One region of the Planosporangium spinosum genome, then DNA from elsewhere that is predicted to be linked to it. Evidence: riboswitches for the same ligand, from Rfam matches in the RefSeq annotation. Region 1 holds a riboswitch; each other region holds the start of a gene.
What was found. A riboswitch is a leader RNA that binds a small molecule or an ion and turns the genes downstream of it on or off. The one in region 1 is predicted to bind cyclic di-AMP.
Positions count from the first base shown of each region.

Region 1 (3,876 bases):
CCCCGGTCGACGGCGCCGGCCCGGCCGGTGTCGACGGCACCGCCGGCGTCGACGACGCCGGTCTCGACGACCACCTGCTGCGGGTCGAGCGTCAGCAGGTGCTCCGGGACGCGTTCGGTCAGCTTCCCGCGCGCTGCCGGATCCTGCTGGCGATGCTCGTGACGGATCCACCGGCGAGCTACGAGGAGATCAGCGAACGGCTCGACCTCCCGGTCGGCAGCATCGGTCCGACCCGGGCCCGCTGCCTGGAGAAGTTGCGCACCTGCTCCGCGGTGGTCGCGTTCCGCGACGCGCTGCGGGCGGCCGAGACGGGCGGAGGTGAACGCCATGACATCGCCGCGGTGGGACGACGATGAGCGGTTCCTGACCGACCTGGGTGAGGCGCTCCGTGGACTGCCCCCGGCGCCTGCGGATTTCGTCGCGGCGGCGCGCGCCGCCTGGACGTGGCGGACGGTGGACGACGAGCTTGTCCTCGCGACCCTCGTCTTCGACTCGGCGACCGACGCCGGCCAGCTCGCGCGCACCCGTTCCGGCCGTTCGGCGCGGACCCTGGCCTTCCAGGGCGACGGGGTGACGGTCGAGATCGAGCTGACCGAGACGGGCATCGTCGGCCAGCTCAGCCCGGCCAGCGGCGGCCAGGTCACCGGAGAACATCCGGGAGGCGTCTTCGACCGGGCCGAGGTGGACGGGATCGGCTGCTTCCTCCTGCGGTCACCGCCGCCCGGCCCGGTCCGGGTGCGAGTCCGCACCGGTGCGTACGGCGTGGTGACGGGATGGGTGTGCGCCGACTGACCGGGCGCCGACCGTGTCTTTCAGCGGCGCCCGGTCGCCAGGTCAGTACGAGTAGCCGCGCTGGGAGATCCAGTTGGCCATGTTGATGGTGGTCACCCAGTACGTACCGTCGCCGTTGGGGTTGGCCGGGTCGGCGATCTTCACCGTCCGGCCGTCGTCCTTGTAACCGATGATGGTGAGGTAGTGGCCGCCTTCGTAGGAGTGGTACGTGCCGGCGGTGTCGGTCAGGTGGCCGGCGATGTTGGCGACGATGGCGCGCCCGCTGTTGACGGTCTTCAGGACGTCGGCCTGAAGCTGGTCCATCTGAGCCGGCGTAGCGGGGTAGGCCGGGATCTCCCTGGTCTGGTACACGTTGCTGCCGATGACATTGTTGAGCGCACGTGTCGTGTCGTAGGCGGAGTTCGTCCCGCCGGTCGTGGTGCCGAGCTGCCGGGCGATCTCGTCCTGACTGAGGATGTGCCCACTGGCGCTCAGGGCGATCCGGGTGGCCGCCGGCCCGCAGTAGTAGTAGTTGGGCTGCAACTGGAACGCATAGTCGAGCACCTTCGACGGCGGGACCGGCGCCGCGGGGACCGCACCGGTCGCGCCGCCCTGCGGGGCCTGGGTGACGCCGGCACGCGGGGCGGCGGCCGCAACGACCGAACCGGATGCCTGGGCCGGCTGCGAACCGTCCGCCTGGCTGACCACGAGGCCGACGGTTGCGGCCACGGCGAGCAGGCCGCCCGAGACGACCGCCATCCGGGGCAGGCGGACCGAAGCCGCATGCTGGAAGGGCTTACGGGTATGTACACGATTCATTGGATTCTCCATGCGGGTGCCACCCGCTGGCCAGCACGGGCTGATCAGTGGGCAAACTCGGTCTGACGCGGTGAGATGGGCGCGCGGGACCCACGAGGCATTCGGTGACAACGCCCGGCACGATGTCCGGGGTGACCGACCGCGGTCCTCAGGCGCTGGTGCGACCTATCGATTCACGGTCAGGGACCGGCGAGGGACGGAGCGGTCCACTGCGCACACACAGCATGGTGGAGGAGTCGGTGATGGAGAGGGGGTGCGAAGACGTGCACGAACATGATCTCCTTACGCTTCCGCCTACCGGGTTAGCTGACGGATTCGGGCGCGAAGGTCGCCCTACCACAGGCCGTCGGCCCGTGGATTCACCCCAGACTTGCGGTGGGTCCCCGGCTCGTTGAGCACGACTCGGCGGGTCCGTTCCGGTGCCACCCGCTCGGTGAACAGTGACCGGATCGGACGGGCGTTGACATTACTGACGGGTCAACTTTCTGCCAAGACCCTCCACCTGTTATCAACCGCACTGGTGACACCACAGAAGATCATCATGGTCGTTTTCCTGGTGTTGGTTTCCCGCACATCCGACCGGGCGACCATCGCCGGCATCTCCCGCGACGGGCTCGCTCGCCACCCGGCAACGGCGGGACATGGGCGTGTCCGGCTTGGATCCAGGGCCCGCGGGCCCCAGGATCAAGACTCGTGGATGAAGACGTCATCGCGCAGTGGGCACCCGCCCCACTGTGGGAGCTCGCCGCAGCGCTGCTTCCCGCGGCTCCGGTACGCCCGCAGGGAGGCGGACGCCGGCGGGTGGACGACCGGCGGGCGTTCGCCGCGATGCTGTACCTCATCCAGACCGGCTGCTCCTGGTGGCAGCTCCCCGAGAAGACGTTCGGGGTCACGCGGCCGACCGCCCATCGCCGGTTCACCGAGTGGACCGCCGCCGGCTTCTGGGGCCGGCTCCATGACGTGCTCGCCGACCGCCTCGCCGATGACGTGGGCAGCGCCTGGGCCCCGGCGCTGACCGAGGCTATCGCGGCACAGGCGGAGAAGGCGCGATCCGGCCGCAGCGGCCGGGTCCGACCAGGCGGCCGGCCCATCGATCCCCGGTGACGGCCGCATCCGGGTCGATTCCCACCATCACCTCACCGACGGCCGCCCGGCTCCGACCGTACGAGCCCCGGTGGCCGACCGGTGCACCACCGGCCGTACCTGTCGGCGCCGCCGCCTGCCCCACCGGTCGGCCGGAAACTCCGGACGTCCCGTAACGCGCAGATCACACCCCGCCAAATGAGACACCAAATGAGACATCGTCTACGCTCCCCGGGGTGCCTCCCAAAAACGACAGTGACCAGCCCCTCGAAAAACCAACAGGCCACCGTCAAAAAGCAACGAGCCACCGCCCCAGCCGCCTCCGGCGCTACCAACGCGGACGCCACGCCCAGAAATCGACACTTCGACCCCACACCGCCGCGATGGCAGCGGCGATCGCGCTCGCCTCGATCGGCGGCGCAGTCTGGGCGGCCACCGCCACTCCGGCAGACCGGCCCGGCAACACCGCGGCCACCTCGCAGGTCCTCGCCGACCGCGCGCAGGTAGCCGACGCCAGGGCCGACCGCAGCCAGAGCCGGGAAACCGCGACCCCCGGCGCGAAGCCACGAGAATCCGCACCGCAATCCACACCGCCGAAACCCCGCCCGCAGCAGAACACCGCCGCACCGCCGGCGCCCAGCACGCAGCCGCCCATGCCGACGGCGCCGGCGCCGGCGCCGGCGCCGGCGCCGTCCCCCACCAGGCCCGCCCCCGTCGCCGACCTCGACCAGGCGCAGATGGACAACGCCGTGTCCATCGTCGCGGCCGGCCGGCAGATGAACCTGCCCCGCCGCGCGTTCGTCGTCGCGATCTCCACGGCTCTCCAGGAGAGCAACCTGCGTGTCCTCGCCAACCCGAACGTACCGGGGTCGATGAACCGCCCCAACCAGGGTGTCGGGTACGACCACGACTCGGTCGGGCTGTTCCAGCAGCGCCCGAACTGGGGCACCGTCGACCAGTTGATGAACCCGCAGGAGTCCGCCCGTCGGTTCTACGAGGCCCTGGTGAAGATCCCCGGCTGGGAACAGTTGGCCGTCACCGTCGCGGCGCAGCGGGTACAGGTATCCGCGTTCCCCGACGCGTACGCCAAGCACCAGACCCGCGCCGAGCAGATCGTCGACGCCATCGTGTGACGGGGAGGCCGACGGCCGGGCGCTGGCGGTCGGGACGAGGGCGCGGGACCGTCGCGGCGCTCACCCGGCG
Region 1 covers NZ_JBLYUB010000001.1:589,222-593,097, forward strand. Annotated here, with positions in the region: gene ACNTMW_RS02730 (RNA polymerase sigma factor) at 1-356, shown strand, start outside; gene ACNTMW_RS02735 (hypothetical protein) at 328-792, shown strand; gene ACNTMW_RS02740 (C39 family peptidase) at 835-1,590, opposite strand; cyclic di-AMP (ydaO/yuaA leader) riboswitch at 1,867-2,008, opposite strand; gene ACNTMW_RS02745 (transposase) at 2,284-2,694, shown strand; gene ACNTMW_RS02750 (hypothetical protein) at 3,057-3,806, shown strand; gene ACNTMW_RS02755 (AfsR/SARP family transcriptional regulator) at 3,867-3,876, opposite strand, start outside.

Region 2 (3,876 bases), on a different contig from region 1:
CGTCCTCCTGCGGGCGGTAGCAGGACACGAAGTGGGTGAACCCGGCGGCCTTGGCCTGCTGCAGCGCGTGCAGCGTCCGGGGGGTCAGGCAGCCCGAGGTCGTGGGATCGTCGACCGAGCACGACTCCGGGGCGAGGCTGCCGTCGGCCCGCCGGGGTACCGCGGTCGCGCTGGCGGCGCCGGTCGCCGGGGCGGGCGTCGTGGTGGCCGCGCCGGCCGGCTGCCCGGGTACCGCCGGCGTACCCACCGGTCCCGTGGTGCTGGCACCCCCGCCCGACGCGGCCAGCGCCTTCTCGGCGGCCTTCTTACGCGCGTCCATCTCGGCGAGCTGGGCCTGCTGCACCGTGATCTCGGCGGCCAGGGCCGCCTGCTGCCGTTGCTGCGCCGCCTTCGCGTCGGCGAGCCGGCGCAGCTGCGCGTCCTCCATCCGGGCCCGGGTCTCCAGGGCCGTCGCCCGCTGGAGCAGGCCGTCGGGAGTCTCGCTGTCCATGAGGGCGAGGAGACTGTCGGCGCGGCCCCCCTTGTACGCCGTGGCCGCCAGCTCGGCCACCGCGGCGTTGAGCTGGGCGAGCTGCGACTCGGTCACCCGCATCTGCTCGTTGAGCTGACCCTGACGGGTCTTGGAGGTCTCCAGTCTGGCAGCGGCGTCGTTGTACCCCCGCGCCGCCGCGTCCAGCTGGTCACGCAGGGACGAGGCACCACCTTCCGGGCCGGCGGCGCCGGGAGCGGCGTGTACCGGCCCCGCCGGCAGCAGTCCCACCAGGACGGCGGCGGCGAGGAGTGCGGCAACGAGCAGGGTCGGTCGGGCAGGGGCGGCTGACAGCCTCACGTACACGTTCCTTCGTGTCGTCCGCCGGTCGGAGGGGTGACGGCGATCCGCATCGACCCTAGGCACATCTGCGCAGAACACCCAAGGCTCCTAATCCTCTTCTAATTAACGGGAACCGAACGGACCACGACATATCATCCTCACGTCCAGGGTCGCCGGCACGCCGACACGGGCAGCCCCCACACTCGCTCCGACGCCCGAGGGCCCGGCCGGCGATTCTCGCCGGCCGGGCCCTCGGATCGGTGACGGGAGGAAACCCGGGGAGCTCGGGCGGTCAGTACGAGTAGCCCCGGTTGACCATCCACTTGGCCATGTTGATGGTGGTGACCCAGTACGAACTGGCGCTCGGGTTGGCCGGATCGGCGATCTTCACCGCACGCCCCTCGTCGTTGTACCCGACGATGGCCACGTAGTGCCCGCCGCCGTAGCTGTGCCAGTTGCCATTGGTGTCCGTCGCGGAGCCGACGACGTTGGCGACGACGCCGTAGCCGTTGCTGACGGCGTGCACGACGTCCGCCTGCAGCTGGTCCATCTGGGCAGGCGTGGCCGCGGGTCCCGGAATCGACCTGGTCTGGTAGAAGTCGGTACCCAGCACGGAGTTCAGGACCCGGGTGGTGTCCACGGCCGAGTCGGTCCCACCGGTGTCGGTACCCAGCAGTCGGGCCACCTCGTCCTGGCTGGGGGTCTTACCACGCACGGTCAGCACGATCCGGGTGGACGCCGGGCCGCAGTAGTAGTAGTTCGGCTGCGACTGGTACTGGTAGTCCAGCTCCTTCGCCACCGGCGGGGCCGGGGCGGGCGTCGCGGTGGGAGCGGCCGACGGCGCGGCCGGGGCCTGGGCCTGCGCCTGCGCCTGCGCAGACTCAGGCGCCTGGGCCTGGGCAGGCGCCTGAGTCTGCGCCGGGGCCTGAGCCTGCACCGGGGCCTGAGCTGAAGCCCGGGCTTGGGTCCGGGCCGGAGCCGATGACTGGGCCGGGGCCTGGGTACGACTCTGGCTCCGGTCGGCCCGCTCAGCGCCGCCGTCACGGGTGGTGGTGTCCACAAGCGCCACATTCGTCGAGGTCTTCGACGTCGCCTGGCCGGACGACTCACTGATCAGAATGCCGCTCGTGGCGGCCACGGCGAGCACGCCCGCCGAGACGAGTGCGAGGCGGGAAATACCGGACGGTGCGGCATGCCGGAACCGGGTACGGGTACGGAGGGGCTTCAATTCAATTACTCCACGCAACTTGCCGGCCCTCGGCCGAACACCGGCCGACGACCCTGTGAGCTACCGGTCGACGCGGCGACGGGGACACACGAGGACCAGAGATGTCCGCGCAGGCGAACCTGGACGCGGTGGTATCAGCCTGCGACCGCGACACCCGTGCGTGAGTGGCCGGAGGCGTGAGCGGCATCGAGAGCGCCACCGTGGTCTGGCATGACGACGAGGAGGGTTACGCCACCGCGACGAACGGCCGTCTCGTACCTGTCGAGCGACCGGGGTACCCGGTACGCCCGGGAACTGTCCGGTGGTGGTACCGGGCGGACTGCCCGGCACGCGGCATCCTCGCGTCACCGACCTTTGATGTGACCTAGCGGGTCGAGGTCAGGGACCGACCCGAACCGGAGTGGCCGGCGGCGTGTCCAAAGTGGGTGGAGTATCGCGGAGGATGGGACAGGGGTCTTGCACGAGCATGATCTCCTTACGCTGCCGCTTACCGGGTTAGCTGACGGATTCGGGCGGGAAGGACGCCCTACCATGGGCCATTCGGCCCACGGATTCACCCCAAACGTTCGGTGGGTCCCCGGCTCGTAGACAAAGACGACTCAGCGGGCCCGCTCCGGCGTCGCCGACGGCAACATCAACCGGATCAGACGCGATGACACTACTGGTGGCCCATCGCCGCTGCCAAGACCCAATTCCTGTTACCCGCCGCACGTACGGAGCAATTGATAGATCATTTCTGAATCCTGCATTGCGGCCTTCGATGCGCATTTCCCATAGTCGGAAAACGATCATGCGTGCCGAGGCGGCCACACCCGCGACGCCTCGAGCCCGGCCCAATCGGACACACTCCGCCAGGGCTCCGCAGTTCCGCAGCCAGGACTCAGCCGCCAGGACTCAACCGCCAGGACACCGCCGCCCAGGAATCCCGAGCCGGGATGACCTGACCGGGATGCCCTGGCCGGGATGCCCTGACCGGGATGCCCTGACCGGGATGCCCTGGCCGGGATGCTCCCTGGTGTCGACCCGCCCGGTCGCGCCGACTGCCGGTGGCGCGAGGATGCCGCATCACCGGGCGCCGCCCCGGGATTCCGCGACGCCGAACCGGTGCACGTATCCGCGGCACCGAACCGGCCCGTCCGGACACGCGTCCGGCGTCCGGGTGCGTCCGGCGTCCGGACACGCCACGGTCGACGACCACTGGCCCCGTACCGCCTGCACATTCTTTCAATATTTCAATTCGTTTATGTAACTCGGCGACCTGCCAGCTCGCGAACATCCGACCCCGCCCACAGTCCCATGTTCGCCCCGGTGGACGTACCCATTAATGATCACGTTGCCGGCCACCCATGCGAAAACGTAAATCTTCGTCGAATGGCGTCGCGGGGAGCGCAATTTCAACGGCTGACGCTCGACCATTTCCCGGAGGCGCTTTCAGCATGCGCCATGGCCCCGTCAGCGTCGGCTGGCCGGCATCGACCCGTCAATACGGGTCGATCGCCGCTGGACCTTATCGCGCTCAGCGCACCGACGGCCCGTCGCCGGGCTGATGCCCGGTCGAAGACCCATGGCCGGGCGAATGCTCGGCCGAAGACCCATGGCCGGGTCGACGCTCCGCCGACGAATCATCGGAGGTGCCCGGCACCGGCACGGTTCCATTGCCGGGAGCCAGCAGAGACCTGCGGCGACTGTAGGCGAAGTAGACGACCAGCCCGACGGCGAACCACACGGCGAAGCGCAGCCACGTCTCCGGCTTGAGGAACGTGATGAGCCACAGGGAGAACAGCACCCCGATGGCGGGTACCACCGGCATACCGGGCGTCCGGAAGGTGCGTGGCAG
Region 2 covers NZ_JBLYUB010000002.1:384,403-388,278, forward strand. Annotated here, with positions in the region: gene ACNTMW_RS04540 (coiled-coil domain-containing protein) at 1-823, opposite strand, end outside; gene ACNTMW_RS04545 (C39 family peptidase) at 1,104-2,039, opposite strand; gene ACNTMW_RS04550 (hypothetical protein) at 2,216-2,407, shown strand; cyclic di-AMP (ydaO/yuaA leader) riboswitch at 2,509-2,654, opposite strand; gene ACNTMW_RS04555 (amino acid permease) at 3,556-3,876, opposite strand, start outside.
Region 2: it holds a riboswitch for cyclic di-AMP, as region 1 does, so the genes downstream of both, ACNTMW_RS04545 (C39 family peptidase) here and ACNTMW_RS02740 (C39 family peptidase) in region 1, are expected to answer to the same signal.

Region 3 (3,876 bases), on a different contig from region 1:
ACGTCTGGCCGGAGGCCGCGGCGACCGGCGTGACGCCGCGCTTCGACTTCACCTACGAGGCGGTCCGGGCGTCCCTGGAGTCCAGCCTGGAGCGGCTGGGGCTGGACCGGGTCGACGTGCTGCACCTGCACGACCCCGACGACCACTTCGACGCCGCGCTCGGCGAGGCGTACCGCGCCCTGGCCGACCTGCGCGCGTGCGGGGTCATCGGCGCGGTCGGCGCCGGCATGAACCAGGCGGCGATGCTGACCCGGTTCGCCCGGGAGGCGGCCCGCCCCGGGTTCGACTGCTTCCTGCTGGCCGGCCGGTACACCCTGCTCGACCAGTCCGGCCTGGACGGACTGCTGCCGCTGTGCGCGCAGCGGGGGATCGCGGTCCTCGCCGGTGGGGTCTACAACTCGGGCCTGCTGGTCGACCCGTCGCCCACCTCGCACTTCGACTACGCGCCGCCGCCCGCCCCGGTCCTGGCGAAGGCGCTCGCCATCAGGCGCGTCTGCGACCGGTACGGGGTGCCGTTGCCGGCCGCGGCGATCCAGTTCCCGCTCGGGCACCCCGCCGTCACCAGCGTCGTCATCGGGGCGCGGTCGCCGGAGGAGGTCGACGAGAACGCCGACCTGTTCGCGTACCCGATCCCGCCGGCGCTCTGGGCCGACCTGCGGGCCGAGGGACTGCTGCCCGCGCACGTACCGGTACCGACCGGATGACGCCGGGGCGTCCACTCCCCGGCGGGAGTGGACGCCCCGGTTTCCGTTATGTCGTCGAGCCTCGTCGTTGAGGCTCACCGTCAGCGCGCGAGCCGCCGGCCCCGGCGGGTGTCAGAGCTGGAGCTGCTGACCCGGCAGGATCAGGTTCGGGTTGCCGCCCACCACCTGGCGGTTGAGCGCGTACAGCGCTTCCCAGCCGCCGTTGACGCCCTGGCGCTCGGCGATGGTCGACAGCGTGTCACCGGGCTGCACCTGGTAGGTACGGCCGGTGGCCTGCACCGGCGTTGCCGGCTGAGCGGCCTGGGCCGGCGCCTGCTGCTGCGACTCCCCGCTCGACTCGGACTTCCCGCCGGACTGGCTCTTCGTGGTGGCCTTCTTCGGCGTGTAGCTCTGCGTCGAGCCCCCACGGGAGCCGCAGACCGGCCAGGCGCCCATGCCCTGACCTGCCCGGACCTTCTCCGCGACGGCGATCTGCTGCTCACGGGTAGCCTGGTCGGCGCGGGCGGCGTACTGCTTGCCGCCGTAGCCGGCCCACGTGCTCTGCGTGAACTGCAGACCACCGTAGAACCCGTTGCCGGTGTTGATGCTCCAGTTGCCGCCCGACTCGCACTGGGCGACCGCGTCCCAGTTGACGCTCGAGGCGGCGCTGGCGGCCTGAGCCGGACCCAGCAGGGATGCCGCACCGGCGGCGCCCGCGGTGACGGCGCCGAGCGCGAGGCGCCCGGAGAGCCGACGCGTGGCCGACCGACGGTAGTGGCGTGCCTGGTACCGGTTGTGTGCCATGTAAAAACCTCCACGCCTACGAGGTGAGCTGTCGGGTTCGGGCCGAGGAGCCCGGCCGCGCTGCGGCTTCACCCCGAGGTACGCAACGAGCGTGGTGCGTACCGGGAAACGTGTGGTTCCCCCGCTCCTGCCTGGTTGACGGGTTCCCGGCGGCCGGTGGCAGGACTCGGCGTTACCGACCGTGGGGCCCGCGGTCGCGGACATAGCCGACGGTAATCACGGGCTGAGCGGGCCGACAAAGTTTTCGCTCGAATTGGTGATTTTCTTCATTCTCCGGCATGCACATGGTGAAAGTTCTATACGCAGAGTGATCGAATCGGGTACTGGTGAATGATCGCGGAGTATCAGCCCGTTCACTTCCGACGGCCCACTCCCACCACCCGTGCCCCTCCCATGATCATGAAGGCTTCGTGGCCATGGCCACGCAACTCTTCACGATCACGGGAGGGCGCGCGGTAACGGCGCGGCGGGTAGTGGCGCGGCGGCGCAGCGGCGGCGCCGGAGGTGCGTCAGTTCCACGTACCGGCGGCCGCTCGCGGTTGTCGCGCCGCCTGAGCTGGGTGACTGGGCGGCTGGGTGACTGGGCAACTGGCCGGCCGGGCAGCCGGCCGGCCGACCTCAGCTTGCCGGTGTCGGAGCGGCGACCGGGCTGCGGTGCCCGTCGCGGTCGACGGCCCGCACGCCGAACAGCACGTTGTCCTTAGACAGGTCGATCGTGGCGGTGGTGACGTCGCCGACCGCTATGACATGCGTCCACTCCGGTGCCGTCGTCTCGCGCCAGAGCACCTCGTACCCGGCCAGATCGGGTTCGGTACCGCGTTGCCACCGCAGCGTGGTGTCGTTGGTCAGTCCGGAGGTGTCGATCTGCACGCTTTGCGGGGTGCCGGGCGCCTGCGCCAGCGACCACAGCGCGGCGGCGTTCACCTTCGCCACCCGGGTGATGTACCCGAAGTCGCAGAACTCCGGTAGGTCGCCGTAGACCACGCCGTTCTCCACCCGCGTGTCCTGGTGCTCGTGCGCGAAGTTCTCCCGCGGCTCGGTGAAGCGGGCCGCCGGGTAGCCCTGCTGCAGGAACGAGAGGTGGTCGCTGCCGCGCAGGTACCGGTCGCGCCGCCAGATCACGCGTACCGTCATGCCGGTCTGCTCGTTGCTGGCCACGTCCCGGACGAACCGGCCGAGCTGTCGGGAGGGGCCGTCGTTCTCGCCGCCGACGGCCTGGCGGATCGCCGTCTGGGCGGCGGTCTCCGACGTCGGCACGCCCTCGACGAACAGCCGGACGGTACGCGGGTCGGGAGGGGTGCCGTCGTGCGCGTCGCCGGTGCCGACAATGTCGTTGCTGAACATCCCGCGTACCTCGACGCCGGCCTCCTTGAGCTGCTTGGCCAGGTAGGCCGACCCGTACAGCCCCTGCTCCTCGCCGGCCACCGCGACGAACATGATCGTCGCCTCGGTCCGGCGGGTCGCCATCACCCGCGCCAGCTCCATCACGACGGCCACCCCGGACGCGTCGTCGTCGGCGCCCGGCGCGTCGCTGGTGGCGTTCATGACGTCGGTGACGCGCGAGTCGTAGTGGCCGGACACCACGTACACCCGGTTGGGCGCGGTGTCGCCGCGTAGCGTCGCGATGACGTTGGTGATACGGGTGGGTGCGGGGATCCGGGGCGAGACCTCCTGGACGAACGACTGGAGTTCGACCGTCATCCGGCCGCCGGACGCCGCCGCGTACTCGCGCATCTGGGCGTGGATCCAGTCCCGGGCGGCGCCGATGCCGCGTGCCGGGTCGTCCTGGGAGGACAGGGTGTGACGGGTACCGAACGCGACGAGCCGGCGTACGGTGGCCTCGATGCGGCGCTGGTCGAGTTCCCCGAGCAGCGCCCGTAGCTGCCGGTCCGGCGGTTGCGGGGTGACCGGTCGCCCGGGACCGGTGACGGCCGGGGCCGGCGCGGAGGCGCCGGTGAGCGCCGGGCCACCGGTCGGCGCAGGTTCACCGAGCAGCGGCGCCGCCACCGCGGCCGACCCGCCGACCAGTGGCGCGGCCACCGCCGCGGTCCCGGCGGACGCCGCCAGGAACGCCCGTCGTGAGGGCGTGGCCCGTCGGTTACTTTCAAATTCAAGATTTTCCATACGGCGCATCGTCGTCCGGCACCGCGCGCCATGTCCATGCCTGTGACCGCGGCGGCCGGCACCGCACCGCCCGGCTCGGTGCGGGCGTCCACGTCGGAGACGGCCGCACGCTCTGCCGACGGCGGCGGAGAGGGGAGCAGATCGCCGGCTGCACATCTGCGCAATCGATCCGTGGGCCGAGAATGGGACGTGACCGGTCGATGCGCGTAGAGTCGGGTACGTCTTGTGGCCGGCGTTCCAGATGCTGGCCGGGTGACATCCGCCT
Region 3 covers NZ_JBLYUB010000002.1:417,506-421,381, reverse strand. Annotated here, with positions in the region: gene ACNTMW_RS04715 (aldo/keto reductase) at 1-704, shown strand, start outside; gene ACNTMW_RS04710 (transglycosylase family protein) at 816-1,487, opposite strand; cyclic di-AMP (ydaO/yuaA leader) riboswitch at 1,486-1,669, opposite strand; gene ACNTMW_RS04705 (M20/M25/M40 family metallo-hydrolase) at 2,106-3,611, opposite strand.
Region 3: it holds a riboswitch for cyclic di-AMP, as region 1 does, so the genes downstream of both, ACNTMW_RS04710 (transglycosylase family protein) here and ACNTMW_RS02740 (C39 family peptidase) in region 1, are expected to answer to the same signal.